DNA from 3 places in the Paenibacillus sp. J31P190 genome. Region 3 is predicted to be linked to each of the others. Evidence: riboswitches for the same ligand, from Rfam matches in the RefSeq annotation. Region 3 holds a riboswitch; each other region holds the start of a gene.
What was found. Region 3 has a riboswitch for cyclic di-GMP ahead of AC58U0_RS13655 (C40 family peptidase). Riboswitches for the same ligand answer to the same signal wherever they lie in the genome.

Region 1: another riboswitch for cyclic di-GMP. It lies ahead of AC58U0_RS27740 (hypothetical protein); the one in region 3 lies ahead of AC58U0_RS13655 (C40 family peptidase).
Region 2: another riboswitch for cyclic di-GMP. It lies ahead of AC58U0_RS24965 (PilZ domain-containing protein); the one in region 3 lies ahead of AC58U0_RS13655 (C40 family peptidase).

Annotation. Positions count from the first base shown of each region.
Region 1 is NZ_JCAUAS010000020.1:99,193-105,269, forward strand. It holds gene AC58U0_RS27725 (PspA/IM30 family protein) at 1-613, opposite strand, end outside; gene AC58U0_RS27730 (LiaF transmembrane domain-containing protein) at 653-949, opposite strand; gene AC58U0_RS27735 (metallophosphoesterase family protein) at 1,195-2,277, shown strand; gene AC58U0_RS27740 (hypothetical protein) at 2,454-2,696, opposite strand; cyclic di-GMP riboswitch class I at 2,743-2,837, opposite strand; gene AC58U0_RS27745 (O-antigen ligase family protein) at 2,989-4,506, opposite strand; gene AC58U0_RS27750 (S-layer homology domain-containing protein) at 4,588-6,077, opposite strand, start outside.
Region 2 is NZ_JCAUAS010000016.1:164,386-170,462, forward strand. It holds gene prfA (peptide chain release factor 1) at 1-157, opposite strand, end outside; gene ychF (redox-regulated ATPase YchF) at 192-1,292, opposite strand; gene AC58U0_RS24965 (PilZ domain-containing protein) at 1,371-2,105, opposite strand; cyclic di-GMP riboswitch class I at 2,208-2,295, opposite strand; gene tadA (tRNA adenosine(34) deaminase TadA) at 2,575-3,012, shown strand; gene AC58U0_RS24975 (DUF1697 domain-containing protein) at 3,025-3,507, opposite strand; tRNA gene AC58U0_RS24980 (tRNA-Arg) at 3,554-3,627, shown strand; gene AC58U0_RS24985 (helix-turn-helix domain-containing protein) at 3,654-6,017, opposite strand.
Region 3 is NZ_JCAUAS010000006.1:47,431-53,507, reverse strand. It holds gene AC58U0_RS13665 (thiamine pyrophosphate-dependent enzyme) at 1-2,195, shown strand, start outside; gene AC58U0_RS13660 (hypothetical protein) at 2,266-2,559, shown strand; cyclic di-GMP riboswitch class I at 2,679-2,766, shown strand; gene AC58U0_RS13655 (C40 family peptidase) at 2,932-3,885, shown strand; gene AC58U0_RS13650 (ribonuclease H-like YkuK family protein) at 3,992-4,585, shown strand; gene AC58U0_RS13645 (hypothetical protein) at 4,733-5,239, shown strand; gene AC58U0_RS13640 (phosphotransferase) at 5,264-6,077, shown strand, end outside.

The DNA of each region.
Region 1 (6,077 bases), on a different contig from region 3:
CATCTACTGCCGGGTTTCCCCCGCTATAGTAGCTTTCGCGCCCCATTCGTCTTACATCGCGGAGCGTTCTGGCATGCAGCTCCATATCGGATACGCACTCTTCCAAGCGACCGAACATCCGCGGTGTCGCATCCTGCGCCACACTGCTGCGAGCATGCAATCTTTGCTGTAACCTTGCGGACTCCATTCGCGCTAAGTAGTAGCTGCGTTTGTCTGCCACTTCTTTGTAATCGGCCTTGAGCTGCTGCAGCTCTTCATCCAAATCAAGGATTGACTGCTTTGCTTGGTCGTACAATTCATGATATTGCTCGCTTTTCTCTTCAGCTTGCAGCTTCTCTTGAAGCACGATCCTTGCCATATGTTCTTCGCCGGCCTTCAGAGCCAGCAGCGCTTGATGCTCGCGCTTCTCTTTGGTTTCCAGCGCCGTCAGATATTGCTGCCGGAGAGAAGCTGCATGGCTTACGCATTGTTGATACAGTCTCTCGGACTGTTGAAGCTGCTCACGCTGCGCTGCTAAGTACTGGTCAATCAAGCGGACCGGGTCTTCCGATCGCTCCAAATGTTCATTCAGTGTTGCTACGGTAATGTCTCTCATTCGCCTAAATAGGCTCATCTCTCATACCACCTTTTTCACTCTCTGTATTCGTTTCAATTACACCGTTCTTCTTGTCAACATCGAAACTCCGTAACCTATCAACCCAATCGCCAGTAAAATGATGATCCAACCAGCTAACTTACCAATCAGGATGATTGCGCCAAGCCCTGCAATAATCCAACCGATTTTGCTACCGTTCTGTATACCTACATAACCAAGGCCAACCATTCCTATTGGAATCAAGTATCCCATCACCGAGCCAATAAATGGTCCCATGTGAACGCCTAGCTTATTTAACAGAATCAGTGCACCGAATGCGATTAGCAGAGCGGCTAAGCCTGTATTTCTTTTCATCGTTTCGTCACCGCCTTTCGTTGTTTGCTGTGTTGTTTGCTGTGCTCTTGTTCATGTCTTTATTTTAGGTAAAAACGAAGCTTTCCAAAACGGACTAACGACGGTATTTGTTCCTAGACCTTAGTCGGGGCGCATCTAAGACCTGTGTCAGGCAAAAACAGTGTTTATACGACAGACGTTTTGGTTAAATACTTAACAAACTCGGTAACCCGCGCTTTTATCCCGGGAAAAGGAAGGTTTAAATTATGAAACAACGATTACAAACGTTAACTATACGCATCCTGTTATCCACTCTATTCCTTCTATTACTCCCTACTTATGCTTGGGAAGCAACGGCGATAGCGCCTGTTTCGAAATCATTTAAGGCGGATATTCTTAGTAAAGAGCCATTGCCTATGGTAAAACTTTTTCGTACTGTTCCCAAAAAAACGTCCACAGCAAGTAACGCGCCACTCTTTTCTTTTTCCGTGCTGAGCGATATACATGTGGGTGCAAAAGACAAAGATTCTCAAAAGCGCTTCCGTGCTGCTTTAGCCGATCACCGTCTTATTCGACCTGACAGCAAACTTATAGTAATGAATGGCGACCTCAGCAATGGCAACGAAGCAGATAATCGGAGTCTGGTCAGCGTTATGAGCGAACACCCTTTACCTCCCGTTCATGCAACGATGGGAAATCATGAGTATTATGGAATGTGGCAGACGAAGAGTGGCGGTCAAGATACCAGCAGGCTAAATCCGAATTGGACAAGCCAAAAGGCCATCGACCTATTCCATCAGATGTTTAACTATGAAAAGCCCTACCATGAACTCGTCATGGAGGACTATCACTTTCTATTTCTTGGGGGTGAATTTTATCGCGATGTGGATCCTAACGTGAAAGAGGACGCTTATCTATCCACTGAACAGCTTACTTGGTTTCAAGATAAATTGAAGGCAGCTGCGGCTGCAGCGCCGGACAAGCCTATTTTCGTGTTCCTGCATCAACCACTCGTTCATACCGTGGACGGTTCGGATCAAGAGCTCGGAGTTGTACAGCAGGAAGAGCTTAGGGCGATTGTGAATGCATATCCGAATGTTGTATTCTTCAGTGGGCATACCCACTGGAATTTGGAGACTACTAAACAGATTAAACAGCTGGAGTTCCTTGCGGTATCTAGCGCCTCTGTCCATGAAATATGGAATTCGAAAAATGAGCCTGAAGGCAGCGCGGCTAGCCAGAGCATCGTTGTGGACGTTTATACGGACCGTATTGTGATTCAGGGGCGTGAGCATTCGGAGAAAAGGTGGATTGAGCCGGCATTTGTGAAGCGTTATGAGGGGAATTGATTGAAAAAACTACCGAGCGAGGACGCAAGGTAGTTTTTATCCACTTTTATACATATCGTTTAACTAAAGAAAACTCGACACTATTCATAGCGATTTTTGTAATCTAACAAAATCCTTGCTGCGTTTGCTGCGGGTCGCATGTATCGTACGGAAAGATAGTAATTGAAACAACTCATTTATGAAGCAAAAAAAGTTTTGTCCGGAAAACCGTCTCCCTCTGCATAACATCTTGCTATAGCTGAAGCGGCCTTCATAAACATATGATCCTTGGTAGTACCTGGGACCCTCTCTAGCTGCCGAAATTCTTCATTAACTAGATCAAACTCAATTTCACCCAAACTTTCTTCTGTTGGACCAAATTTGTATATGACTTTTTCTGCATCGTCGAATACTTTAATCAGCATCAGATATGTTGCCATTTTCCGACCCTCCTTTCTTTTTTGGCAATAAAAAAACAAGCCCCTAAAGAGTAACCCGGCTATCATCCCATGACATGTGACTCATGGCTTAGACCCGTGGCTTTGCGTCTCCACCTTTCGATGGATTTGCCTTTGTTCATTATTGCTTGATATTAGGTGTGTTTCAGTGATTATTTCTAGTTGTAAAGAACTAACTATTTCCATGGTATTCCATAAAATAATGAAATTCAACATTTTTCTACAAAAATGAGGTACCCACTACGCAAAGTGTGTGATTTCACACAAAAAAGGCCTAATTGACTAATTTACTAGTTGCTAATTCATCCAGAAGCGAACGATAAAGCTCCTCTTTAGGCAAGATATCTACAGCAGCTTGGATCTTCTCTCTTGCCAATATATAATAAGTCCGATCCCCCGTCTTATTCCCTAGTAGCACGTAGCTTTTAGCGGATTCATATTTCACTGAATGTGACCATGGGAGAGCACGTTCAGCTCTTTCTAAATAAGCTCGGCCTTCACTTAGCTGCCCAGATAATACTAGATTCGTCCCCACCCTTTTACAGGTGTAGCCCCATTCAAACCACCCCAATACCGCAACCAACACAATCAAAGTACCAGATAAGATAACTTTTGAAAATGGAGTCTCCATCTTCATACGCCATGTAAATCTATTATTTATCGGAGTCTCTACAAAGCTTACTAGAAACAGTAGTAGCATAAACACCCATGGGAAGCTAAGATCAAAATCAAAGCCCGCATGCAGCAGGATAACCGTCACCATCACCATAGCTGCCTTCACCCAATAAAAATCTATCTCTCCGAGACTTTTTGCTTTGAAAAATCCCCATACTTTTAGGTAGAACCATCCTATCCACGCTAAAAAAGCCAGCAATCCAAGCAGCCCTATATCCATCGTAATTTGCAGAAAATGATTATGGACATATTTAACAAAGTACTCCTTGGATCGGTATAATTGTTGCAGAACAACCCATCCTCCACCGCCACTCCCTGTCCATCCATAATCCCTAATGATTTGTAGACTATCCTTCCAATATACAAGCCTTATTTGAAATTCAGATGTTTGGGGTTGAATGGACTGCACTCTGCTCCAGAAAAATAATGGATCCTGTTTGATAGTTGCGGCGATCACATAGCTCAAGAAATGAGCAAATGCGGTCCCCATCCATGCGGCTCTCTTTCTAAATTCCGGAAATAGGATCAGACTGATACATATAGATAATAACCATAGAATCCAAACAGAACGAGAAAATGTCAAGAGCAAGCCTGTTCCGCTGATAACTGCAAGCAATAAATACCGTTTCTTCTGCTTGCTTACGTAAAAGAAGAGTCCAGATAGAAGACCAATCAATAAAACAACAGCTAACGTATTCGCATACTCTATAGTAGATTCAAGACGTCCTTTTCGCTCTAAGTGCAGTAGAAGCCCCCACACGACGAGCCCAGCTGCAGCCCATGTCCATGACTTTAAATACCTGATTTTTTGTATTAGAGGTACTCTAATTACTATCAAAGCCCAAGGAACAAGTAAGCTAAACTTTGATGCTTCCAAGATGGCTTGCTCCCAATCAACGGCATAGAGAATAGACACCCCATACATGATTGCCATAAACACAATAAGAAAGTGAAATAATGAAAATTGAATTTCCTTGTCCCAAAATGCGAACACAGCAAACCCTGCTAGAAGAACAATAAATACAATAAGATAGCTCTGTTCGTAATAAAATCCCTGAAATAATGAGCCACTCCAGCATAGGAGCAATAAAAGCCCTGTCATCGTTTTCACTTTCATGTAACACCTCTGCTTATCTAACTTATCCCTCTACTATACAAGAAAACTGCCGATTAATCGGCAGTCACTTGGTCAATTTATTTAATTGATAAACCCAACTACCTGTAATAGTCTCTTCAACATCACAACCGCTTGTGCACGAGTGGCCTCGCTTTGTGGCGCAAAGTCAGATTCTGTCATGCCAGTAATTACTCCAACTTTCGTTACCTGAGCGGTAGAGTTTCGAGCCCAAGTACTTATTGCATCTTTATCCTGGAAGGAGGCTATTGGGCTCTCACTAACAGCATCAACAGATTTACCTGTAAATTTTAATGCCTTTGCGATCATAACAGCCATTTGTTCCCTTGTGAGCTTGGCATTAGGACGGAATGTACCATCCTCATACCCCTCGATTAGTCCCGCTTTAACGGCAGCACCGACGGTACCTTGGTACCAGCTTGCGGAATCAACATCCTTAAATTGCATACTGGACTTAACTTCATTTAATCCTAAAGCACGAGTAAGTAATGTCGCGAACTCGGCACGGCTTATCACTTGTTCCGGCGAGAATGTATTAGCTGCTGTTCCTTCAACCAATTGCTTTGTAGCAAGAAACTCTACATCTTCTTTTGCCCAATGCCCACTTAAATCTTTGAAGGTTTGTAGCCCTTGAACAACGGTGTAGATACTATTTGAATTTCGCTTTATCGTAACTTCCGTCTTACCGTTGATCGTTGTAAATATAGCCGGTACAAACATTAATTTACCGGTTGTTTCATCAAAGGTAACTGCGGAAGAACGATTTTCATTTAAAACTTGAGGAACTGTTATGGTTCTAGTCACATATATGCTGCCAAAGTTATTCATCTCATGTTTCTTGCCATTCGCCTCAGCAGTAATACTGAAGTCGACTAGGTCTGTTAACAATTTGACGTTCAGGCTTTTAGCTTTGTTTTCTATTTGTTCAGCTTTGCTCCCTGTAACTATCTCGATTTGAATGGTTAGAACAACATCTTTCAATGAAGCCCCCAATTGAGTAGCTAGCAAAGTTAAATCTATTAATTTTATAGGCAAATTATAGCTTGCCGATTCATTTTTAATGGAAATAACTGCGGAAGAGTCTTTAAATGAATCTGCTAGTGTGCCTACTGGCAATTGAACCTGAGATATCGGATCCGATCCTTCGATTTCTAGGCTTACTGTTTGTGCACCCTTGTCCTTGTCTTTGAGAAGACCCAAGGCTTTTCCTAATTTGTCGGCATCAAGAACGACTTTCGTTACCTGTTTGCCTTCTGAATTGGTATCTTTAGTTACGGTCGCTGCTCCTTTATCAAGCTTTACGCCATCTTTACCATCTGTTATCCCCGTACCCGGTGCAGGAGTTATAGGTCCTGTATTTCCCCCGACTGGAGATGTATCGTTTCCACCTTCACTGTTATCTCCAGGATCAGGACCAGAATCCCCGTTGTCTGGAATCGTTATTGGATCAGAACAGTTATCCATTGTGCCGTATGGCGATCCAGTACCATGATAACTCGGGGTACCCCCTGGAGTTCCGTTTCCAAGATTGATCGGGTAAAAATTCATAACAC
Region 2 (6,077 bases), on a different contig from region 3:
TTTTATATTCGTTATAAGCATCATAAGCTTCTTGAAGATCAGATTGCTCTTTAGAATACTCTCTAAGCTTCTTTGTATCACTTGTAACATCCGGGTCACACAGCAGTTCGCTTAATTTATCATAGCGGTCCACAATTGACTGAAGTCGATCCAACATATAGGATCACTCCTTTCTTTACTTTTTTTATTAATTACACATTAAATCTGAAATGCATGACGTCTCCGTCATTCACCACATACTCTTTACCTTCGAGACGCACTTGGCCTTTTTCTTTCGCACCATTCATCGACCCGGCAGCTGCCAAATCATTATAAGAGACGACTTCAGCACGAATAAAACCACGTTCGAAATCGGTATGAATAACACCAGCCGCTTGAGGAGCTTTTGTTCCCTTACGGATTGTCCATGCTCTTACTTCCTGTACCCCAGCTGTGAAATACGTGTACAAGCCAAGTTTTCTATAAGCTGCTTTAATCAATCTATTCAAGCCGGACTCTTGAAGTCCCAACTCTTCGAGGAACATCGCTTTTTCTTCGTCTTCCAGCTCGGCGATTTCGGATTCAACCTTCGCACTGATCGACACCACTTCGTTGTTTTCGCCCTCAGCAAATTCTTTCACAATTTTCACAAAAGGATTTTCATCTGCTGTTGCTACTTCATCTTCACTTACGTTTGCCGCATAAAGCACGGGTTTCATTGTCAGTAAATGAAGGTCGCGCACGAGAAGCTTCTCATCTTCGCTAAGATCCAGACTGCGTGCCGGTTTATCTGCATAAAGCGCTTCTTTAATACGCTCTAAACACTCCACTTCAGCAACAACTTTCTTGTCGCCGCCTTTGAGGTTTTTGCGCGAACGCTCGATCTTCTTCTCTACCGACTCAATATCGGCCAAAATTAATTCAAGATTAATCGTTTCGATATCGCCGATTGGATCCACTTTACCGGAAACGTGGGTAATATTATCATCTTCAAAACAACGTACAACATGCACAATGGCATCCACTTCACGAATGTGTGCCAAAAATTTATTTCCAAGCCCTTCACCTTTGCTCGCACCTTTTACCAAACCAGCAATATCAACGAATTCAAAGGCTGTCGGGACAATGCTCTTAGGCACAACAATCTCTACCAGCTTCTGCAATCTCTCGTCTGGTACTTCAACTACCCCAACATTCGGATCGATCGTACAAAACGGATAATTCGCAGATTCTGCTCCCGCCTGTGTAATTGCATTAAACAATGTCGATTTTCCTACGTTCGGTAGACCGACGATACCTGCTTTCAAAGCCATTGTAGTTACAACTCCTTAATTTTCGAAAATCATCCTTCTTATTATATAGCACTTGGAACGCAAAAAAAAGCCTGAAGGCTATCGATTCGCCGCAGACTTTTTTTCCGTCGCTTTTTTAAATTGCTCTTCCCGCTTCTGTACGAAGTAAGTTTCGATCTGATTCGTAAGGATAAAACCCCTTAAAGCATTGGTTTTTTCCTGCGGAATGTCGATATAACTAGCCCCGTAATAAAAACCATTTTCAACCTTTTCTTTTCTTACAATTTCCATCGAACAAGGGATCGTAAAGCCCAAATCCAGCTCGACCTCAAGTTGGGAATGTTTTTGAACGATCTTATCAATCATAGAATTATCATTAATGGTAAATCCTAGTCCGTTGATGGATATATTTTTGATTGAGATACCAAGCGGGTTTTCAAATTGATGTTTATTTCTTTTATTCATATCCTGAAGTCCGAATAGGAGACCTGTATGTTTCACATCCACGCGTGGGAATTCCCTTTTTTCTGCGAATTTCTTACGATTTTCAGGTGGATTAATGACAATGACGGAGCCGAATTCTTTGGCAACAACGGTTGTATTCATCACAAACAAGCCGGATTTGGTATAAACCGTCATTTTCGCTTTATCACCAAGTTGGAAGACATCGTATTCCGGCAATTCCACCTCAATGATATCTCCAAGAGCATAGGTTAGTACACCTGTGGCTACGAAATCGTCCTTTCCCAACACAGCCTTGCTATCGATTAGCACATCAGCGTCATACCCCTCCTTACTTCCGTAATATTTCATGACGTTATACCCGTTGGCCATTATAATCAGCACCTCTTCCTTACTCAAGTTATTCCCTATATAAAAATAGACCGCCCCTTAGGTAGGAGCAGCCTATTACCTCAATCAAAAAAAGCATCGATTTTCGGTAACTAGGCTGCCATAGTTCCAATGGAACCGTAGACCCTCAGCTTTGCGTCCTTGCTTTTCAACAAGTTTGCCTTTGTCGAACCTTGCTATTTATTTTTACCTATCACGTACTATATGGTCTAAAAGACCTACTAATATCTATCATTATACCTAGCGTAGTTGCTATTATCAACAAAATTCCTTGCATAGCTGTTCTTTTTGTTGTATGTAATGTTAGATAGATTAAATATCCACAGCTTTTTAAGTTATCCACAAACCTATCCACAGGTTGTTAACAACGGAATGAATGTTCGATTGTTATGCACATGTGGATAAAAATATATTAGCGAGGTGTTCCCCTGTGGATGAACATATCCCCTGGATGAAAGAAGCCATTCAAGAGGCTCTTAAAGCCGAAGCCATCCGAGAAGTACCGATTGGAGCGGTCGTTGTCCATCAAGGTCAAATCATTGGCCGCGGCTACAATTTGCGTGAAACAACCCTAGATCCTCTCGCTCATGCCGAAATGATCGCCATCAAACAAGCGAGCGAGCATCTGGGGGCCTGGCGGCTTTTGGATTGCCAGCTCTATGTCACCCTAGAGCCTTGCCCGATGTGTGCGGGCGCGATTGTGCAATCGCGGATTCCGGAGGTCATCTACGGCACCATTGATCCGAAGGCTGGCTGCGCCGGAACGCTCATGAATTTGCTGCAGGAGGACCGGTTCAATCACCGTGTCGATGTCGTTAGCGGGGTCTTACAAGAAGAGTGTTCGACGATGCTGACCCAATTTTTCCGTAAATTACGCGGTAAAGCTTAGAAGTTCCGTCATCTAATTCTTCATGGCCGTTGCCAACTCAGCTAGTTTGTTCATCGTATTCCAATTTCGTGTTGTTGCCGTATCCCCAAGTTTCTGAATATTGCTCGCTAGTTTCGAATCCAGAACGCTTTGACGAAATAGAAAATAAATTTCGCGCCCATTGATCTGGAATTCATCCGCATCACTTATTCCTTTGGACAAGACGTCGGAGGTTTGCTGCGGAGGATCTTCCGATAGAACAGAAATCTGTATCGTTTCGCCTTCTAATAAAGCATCCACTTCATATGGACAAGTCGCAAGAATCTGTGCCAGCTCCTCTATCGTACGCAAAATGACGGTAGGTGAAACGCCTACGGCTTTGCTAATCTCCTGCTCGATACGCTGGCGCAGCGGTTCTACCGCTTCCTCCGAGATGAACAAGACATTTCCGCTCTGCAAATACGTTTGCACCTTAGTTAGTCCCGCCGCTTCAAGTGTCTTTTTCAAATCCGCCATTAAGGTTGCGCCACGAAAGCCTTCGTGCTATCATAATTCTTGCCATGCGCCCGTAGCTCAGCAGGATAGAGCAACAGTTTCCTAAACTGTAGGCCGGATGTTCGAATCATCTCGGGCGCGTATACGAAACACCAAAAAGAGCCACCTCAAACAGGTGACTCTTTTTTTATGCTATTTATTTTATCTCTATACTGACCCGGTGTCATATCCTCATACTTTCGGAACAGTCGAATAAAATACGAAGGCTGATAGCCGATCTGCTCCGCAATCTCGTTTACCTTCAAATCCGTACCGACAAGCAGCTTCTTTGCCTTGTCCATGCGCAGCGAAATCAAGTAATCGATAAAGTTCATGCCATTGATTTGCTTGAAAGCTTTACTCAGCGCGTAGGACGTTGTATGGAATGCATCCGCACATTCCTCCAAGGAGATATCGCTGCTCATAAACCGCTCCTGTATCCGCTCCGTTACGCGTTCTACTAGGCGCTTCATATGAATGTCTTGATATTCATTAAGCCTCTCGATATAAGGCGATATCACCTTCTGTTGGAAGAAACGCACCATCTGTTCCGGTTCCCGAAGCTGAGTTAGCTGCTCATACAAGTTGTATCCTTCGAATAAATGATGCGGATTAAAGCCCGTTTCGAGCATTGTATGAAGCATATAGCCTAGTACCTGCATCACACCCTCCTGCAGCTGCTTTTCCTTATTGGACTGACGAACCAGTTCCTGAACAAAGCTCTCGATCAGACTTAGCGACTGCTCGCTTTGTCCCATACGAATAGCCTGCATAAGCTCCTTTTCCAAAGCAAACGGATAGTGCAAATCCTCATTGGCATTTGGCAGCATTTCCTCCAAATCAAGCACCTGATGATCTGCTTTTAGATCCCGATATCGGATAGCACTTCGTAAGAATGACAATAGCTGTGGCAGGTCATGCACTTGAGATGTCAATCGCCCCATGCCAACAGCTGTCTGCATCTTAAGCAGTGCGCTAATCGTATGCCCCAAATCGTCGGCCAGCAAATAAAGCTCATCTTTGGCTTGTTGTTTCGTCCTATCCATGGGATAGGAGAGAAGAATACCCACTGTCATATCCTGAAAGTTGATAATCTCAGCAGATTGATTTCGCGTCCGAACCATCTCCTGGGCAATATTCGCTGCTGCAAAGGTAACCAACTGCTCCTCACTTTCTAGAAATCTGCCATCCTCCTTCGCAAAACCGGTAATCTGCACCAGCAGCAGAGCGAACCATTGTTGCTCCGTCTTCCAGTCGAAGCTCTCCATTCGCCCTCTCAACTCAGACTCGCTTAAGGAGTAGAAATGACCTTGAACCAACTGCAAGAGGAATGCTGACCTTAGTGCAGGGTAGGCCTGGTCAAGTTTCAATTCCAGCGCTCTGCTCTCCTGACTTAAATGCTTCCACTCTCTCTCGATAAAAGCTAGTTCATCCTCTTGGCTCTCTTGCGTTGTCTTGTAATCTTTGATGACATTCACCAGCCGTACAATCGGTTGATAAATCCGTTTGGATGCGACCCAAGAGAGCAGAACGGCTATAAGCAACCCTATTCCTCCAATGCTGAGCATGCTCCTCGACATAAACTCAACGGGTGCTGTAAGTTGAGATAAAGAGGTTGCCGTTACATACTTCCACAGAGTCCCTGTACGGGTGAATTGACCGTAAGCGATAGAGTAAGACTGTCCTTTACGATCCAGAATGTAAGAGTCGGATTCTGCCGTCCTGTCCATTACACTTTCATGAATAGCTGCCTCTAATTGGACGTGCTCCTCATTGACGGTTTTCTGGGAGACGATAATATGTCCATCCTTTGCCATTAAGAAGGAAGCCCCATTGTTATCTGTGGTCATTTCCTCTACCATCTGCACCAGTTTCTCTTTATTCAAATATAAAATAAGCGCACCGTATGGCTCTCCCACATTAGGAAGCTTTTGGACTAAGGCAACTGATTCCGACTTCGCATTTACTTTAGGCAGCGAATCCCACCAAAATACCCCTCGCTTTTGATTCATTAATGCGTGGAAAGTGGCCCGCTCCTGCTCATTTTTAATGGGAACGATGCCCTCGTTATCCGAAATAATAATCGGCTCCTGCCGATCCAAATAGAGCTGCGCCTGATCAATTAACGGGTAGGCTCCCTTCATTACGCCCAGAAAACGATATAAATTTTGCGTCGTGTTGTATTCATCGCTTAAATTCATATCCCCAAGACGTGAATCCATTCTACTATCCAGCGACCACTGTGTAGCAGCCAGTTCCAGCTGGGCCAGATTATCGTTCATGCGGTCCATCGTTTTTTTAAGAAGTGCATCATGATTTCGCATAATTTCCTTCTCGATGTGGGTACGTCCTGTAATATAAGAAGTGTATCCGATGATCGCTGTAGGCAAGCTGGTAATGCATAACACTAAGATCAAGCTTTTACGATAAAAATTGCCCCTGCCGGAACGCTGCGTCCACCAACACCAAACTTGCCTCCATCGATGCCACATAACCAATCCCTCTCTAACCAAATACCGAAATCCCCCTCGACTGCGCAAAAATTTTGGCGT
Region 3 (6,077 bases):
ATGTTATGGGATATTTTCCAATATCTCCATCTACGGAGGTTGCCCAATTTCTAGATCTTATGAAGTCCAATGGACAGCATGACATCGTGCTCATTCCGGCAGACGGTGAACATGGTTCGGCAGGCATATGTTATGGCGCTTCAACTGCTGGCGGCCGCGTATTTAACGCGACAAGCGCCAACGGTTATTTGTATATGTTGGAACAAATGCCGGTACAATCCGGGACACGCTTTCCCATGGTGATGAATTTGGTATGCCGCTCCGTATCCGGACCGCTAAATATTCATGGGGATCACTCTGACTTGTACTATGCTTTAAATACGGGATGGCCGATTGTGATGTGTCGGGACCCTCAAGCGGTCTATGACATGAATATCATAGCTTTAAAGCTGGCTGAAGATCCGGAAGTTCGTTTGCCGGTTTTGGTTGCTTCGGACGGATATTTTACGTCCCACCAAAAGCGCAGAGTGCAAACGTTCGCGCATCGTGAGGATGTGCATGCTTTCATTGGAGAGAAGCCACAGGGCTTCCCGGATACGCTAGATCGTAATAATCCGATTACCGTAGGTCCTTATATGAATGAGCCGGATTATATTAATAACTGCTACCAGCAGTCCATGGCCATGTATAACGCTGAAGGTGTTTATGACCGCATCCGGCAGGAATACGCTGAGCTGACAGGCCGTGATTATCCGATTCTTGAGCTATATCGGATGGAGGACGCGGAAGTTGCCGTGTTCTTGATGAATTCGGCTTCCGAAATCATCAAAGACGTTGTTGACCAGCTCCGCGAGAAGGGCATAAAAGCCGGATCGATCGCGCCGAATATCATCCGTCCATTCCCAGCAAAGCAGATCGCTGAAGCTTTGCAGAATGTGAAGGCGATCACCGTTGGCGATCGCGCGGATTCCTATGGCGGCCATGGCGGCAATATGGTCAACGAAATTAAAGCGGCGCTGTTCACACATGGGAACAGAGATACGCTTGTCATAAGCCGAATCTACGGCTTAGGTGGCAAGGACTTTTATGCCGAAGACGGGCATAATTTGTTCCAATTTGCCATTGACGCTGTACAAAGCGGCAAGGTGGAGGTTCCCTTCGATTACTATGGCCACACGCCAGGTGATCCTTCGAAAGCGCCGAAGCGGGTGTTGACGCCGATGAAGTATGAGGATTTGAAGACGGGACTCATCACGGTAACGCCGGATGAGAACACGGGTAAGCTGAATGTTCGTATCCCGCCTTTACGAGCATTAACGAAGAAACCGAAGCGTATTGCTCCGGGGCATGGCGCATGTCCAGGCTGCGGCATTTTCTCTGGCTTGGAGCTATTTTTCAAGGGGATTGAAGGCGATATTGTCTCGATCTTCCATACAGGCTGTGCCATGGTTGTAACGACAGGTTATCCGTATTCGGCTCACAAAGCGACGTATATTCATAATCTGTTCCAGAACGGTGCAGCGACCCTCTCAGGCGTTGTGGAGATGTTCTGGGAGCGCAAGCGTCGTGGCGAACTCGACCATTTGGGTTTGAAGGACGATTTCACCTTCGTGATGATCACTGGTGACGGCGGAATGGATATTGGGATGGGGCCGGCGATCGGAGCGGCTTTGCGCAATCATAAAATGATTATCCTCGAGTACGATAACGAGGGATACATGAATACAGGTGCGCAGTTGTCTTACTCGACGCCAATGGGTCATCGCACATCGACTTCGAACGTTGGGAAGCATCAGGGTGGTAAAGTGTTCCATCACAAGGATACAGCCCAAATTATGGCTGCTACCCATATTCCGTATGTATTTACGGGGTCGGAAGCGTATCCGCAGGATCTTGTGAAGAAAGCCGCGAAAGCACAATGGTACGCCCAAAATGAAGGATTGGTATATGGGAAAATTCTCATTGCTTGTCCACTCAACTGGTTGTCGGATGACCAGGAAGGCTCCAATATCGTCGGAGCTGCGGTAGATTCCTGCTTCTTCCCGCTCTATGAAGTAGAGCACGGGGTTACGTCCATCACGTATAATCCGGAGGATAAGAGCAAGAAGATTCCACTGTCGGATTGGCTCAAGACGATGGGGAAAACGAAGCATATGACGAAGCCTGAATATGAGGGTTCCCTGAAATCGTTCGAAACGGAAGTTGAACGTCGTTGGAATATGTTAAAAGCTAAGCATGAGAATGCTTATTTATAAGTCGTCATCATAAAAATGAAGGCACATTCACCATGATGGTGAACGTGCCTTTTTATCGGAGGAATGAAAGATGCCCTATGTACTGCAGCACAAAATATCGCAACAGATTTTCACATGTACACAAGTCAATCACTACGGTTTAGCCTATTATGGCGTTAAATTTTGGCCGGATTTAGAAGAGGCTGAGCAGCAGTTTCCTGCTTTTCTACACAGCATTGGGGGAATGGAGACGGATGCTTGGCATGTGACTGAGCTTGAGGAAGGGGAAATGAAGCTCTGCAATGTGAAGTTGAAAAATGACCCTAATTTGCAAGTGTTTTGGCCTCTTACACGAAAACCGGAAGTCCGTAAACCGGAAAAATAAACCATAGCGTCAATAGGTACCCAGCCACTATGATTTCGACAACAAACGCAACCTTTCGCCTATATTCGTGAAGGACCCGCTCAAACTATAATAAGGATGCGAATGAAAAAATTAACATCACAACGAAATGGCAAACCGAGCGAAAGCTTGGGACGCAAAGCTACAGGGGCTCTCGTGCCTAAGGCAGAGTGCTAGCCAGCTGTCGAATGCGATGGGACCCTTCTACAAGAAGAGGATGACCCAGTTGAGGCATACGGGTCATCCTTTTTACGATGAAGAGGAGGTGTCAGGTTCAAAGTATCCATTTCGTCAGTTCGGTTTTTACGTAACTCAAATACAGCTAGAGCGATATCAACCTATGGAGGTATGACGATGAGAAAATGGACGATAGTTCTTGGTATGCTAGTTTTAGCGCTTACTCTTGTAGTCCCGGCAGCTATTCAGGCAGATGAGGGGATAACGACGAAGGCCCAAATTGTTTCGGGGGTAAGTTTCAGAGATCAAGCTAGTACTTCAAGTAATGTTATACGTTTATTGAAAACAAACGAAATTGTCACCGTCACGGACTTTGCAACGACGAATTGGTATAAAATCAAAGATGCGCAGGGTGTAAGCGGTTATGTTTCGACGAATAGCAAATACATAAAAATAATTAGCAATGCGGAAATCATTTATGGCGTAAACTTTCGCACACTTCCAGCTTCCGAACCCGGCTCCAAGGTTATTCGGATGCTTAGTAAAGGGGAAGACGTCCTTGTTAAAGAAAAAGTCAACGATAGTTGGTACCAAATCCAAGATGCCAATGGAATTAGCGGTTATATAAGCACAAATAGTAAATACATAAGCACTGATTTCTCCGTCATCAAACCCAATCTGCCTCTCGCCGAAGAAATTGAAGCCGTTATTGCAGCTGGTAAAGTTTACTTAGGCACTCCTTATGAATTTGGTTCGGAACGCAACGATACCACGACCTTCGATTGCTCGGATTTCATTCAAACGATGTTCTGGGATGCTCTACGATTATCCGTACCTAGCGATTCACAAGCACAAGGCAACTATGTTAAATCGTTAGGTCCTGTTAGTAAGGAGTGGACAAGCTTGAAACGTGGAGATCTGATGTTCTTCAGCAGCTACAAAGGGAGTAAAGCATCAGATTATGATAACGTAAACGTTCTTACAGAACCGATCACGCATGTTGGACTATATTTAGGAAATGGGAATATGCTGCATACGTATTCGATCGAATCCGGCGGTGTTCGTATGGATACGATCGCTGGGAAGCAATGGGAAAATCGATTTTTGTACGGCGGCCGTGTTTTACGCTAAGTGATGGTTCGATCAGAGGAAATTTGCCATATACTATAGATAGGGGCGGATGCAGCTTCAGCATCCGCTTCTTCCTCATTCTAAGAAGAAAGGAAGAACCTTATCTTTGAAACCTTTGACGACGACCCATCCACTGGAATTTCGGAACACAACGGAAAGAGGATTAAACCTAGATACCGTACACGAGCGCATTCTCCATTTCATGCGTCACGACCCCGTAGCAACCTACAAATTTATTATTGGTACGGATTGTCAGGTACACCAAGGTCATACGAAATTCATTACTGGTGTAGTTATCCAGCGGTTAGGAAAAGGAGCGTGGGCGTGTTATCGTCAAGTCATCGTTCATCGGGCCCTGCATTCGATTAGAGAAAAACTTTCGATGGAAACTGCTCTGAGTGAAGAGATTGCGATGTATTTTGATGAGTCTAAGCGACAGGATATGGAAAACATCCTTCTTCCACATCTGTATCAAGGTGCTTCCTTTGATATGTTTATTCATATCGATGCAGGTGACGATGAGAATAAGAACCGGACGGCTAAATTCGTCCAAGAGATGGTAAGGAGAGTGGAATCCGTCGGCATGGTTCCTGTTATTAAACCGGATTGTTATGTAGCTTCGGCTTATGCCAACCGTTTTTCGAAGAAGCCGTATCAGCCAATTTATGAGAATCGTGAGGTCATCGATGGCATCCTATAAGAGATATAGAAACCGTTAGTTCGATGTGGTCTCCTCGATCATAGGAACTGACGGTTTTGTTTGGTTGAGAAGGTATCGAAAAGAGGATTCCTCAGCTTCTTAGCGAAATAATGCTTCTATAAGGTTAGAGAGAAAGGGGAGAACAAGATGAGCAAAACTTTTATTATCGAAGCCGTTATGCTAGCTGTGCATGGTCAGTTAATGCTGCCAGAACAGCCTGTTACTTATGTGATACCTTATACCAGCATTCAGGAGTTATACGAGCTTCAGACAGGCAGTGAGCCGATCATGTTAGAGGAAGAAGACGATGGCTTCGTGAAGCAAATGATTGGTGAGCTGATTGCTTTCTTCGAGGAATCTTTTAATAAGAAAAAAATTGAAAAAGCATTAACTGTTCCTTGGCGGAAAAGCCCTCCTTTACCAATAAATGAGCATGTCACCTTGGTGGTTGTATATGCGATTGACAATGAGGAGTATGGGGACAATTTCGACCCCATTGAAACCGAATTAATTCTGACAGCGATCAAAGAACAGGCTGCTCTGTTAACTGACCAGTTAGATTTCATTGAACGTATGGTTCAAGCGGGGATTCCAGTTGAAGCTTATGACGTTGAGGATTTTGAATTTGCGGTAGAAGGTGACAATCAGGTTTAGGAAGAGGAGTTGAGGAATGCAATTATGCGTGTCAAAGATCAAGAGGAGCAATTAACCTCACTGCCAACCTACTGGTTTCCTACTCAAACATGGTCCATGCGTGTTGGCGCGGGAGGTATGAATAATACAACTCGGTTCGTAGACGTGGAAGGTACTTCTTATGTTCTTCGATTGTACGAAACTCATCGTGACATGGACAAAATTATGTTCGAGCATAGTGTTCTATTGGCTCTAGATAAAGAAAAAGATAAACTTCCATTTCGTGTACCTGTGCCAGTGGAGCTCCCAACTGGGGGGACTGTTGTCCGATTAGACGCTAGGGAAGGCAAATTGGCTGCCTTATTTACGTACACAGATGGCTGCAACCCCACTTGGGGGAATACGCAGCAACTGCTGCAATTCGGAGAAGCTGTCGGAAACCTGTCATCTGCTCTGGCTGCGATTTCCATGGAACTTGAACCTGTCTACCCACCTTATTATGAAATTGAACATATCCATCCTCGCTGCACGCCAGATGCGATTCAAAAGTTCTGTCTTCATCCACTAGAACCATTCAGGATGCAGAGCGATGAGCTTTCCTATATATTTGGACGATTTGCTGCTTTTTATAAGGCTATTCCTAATCTTAGAAAGCTTCCACATCAACTCGTTCATGGTGATATCAATGGATCTAATATGCTGGTTAATGCCGATGGACATATTACGGCCGTACTCGATTTTGAGTTCGTAACTAGAGATGTTCGAGTGATGGAGCTGGCTGTCTGCTTATCAGATCTAATCGATCCCACTCTACCTACAGAAGAACTGCGACGTAATTGTACAGCCTTTTATAAGGGGT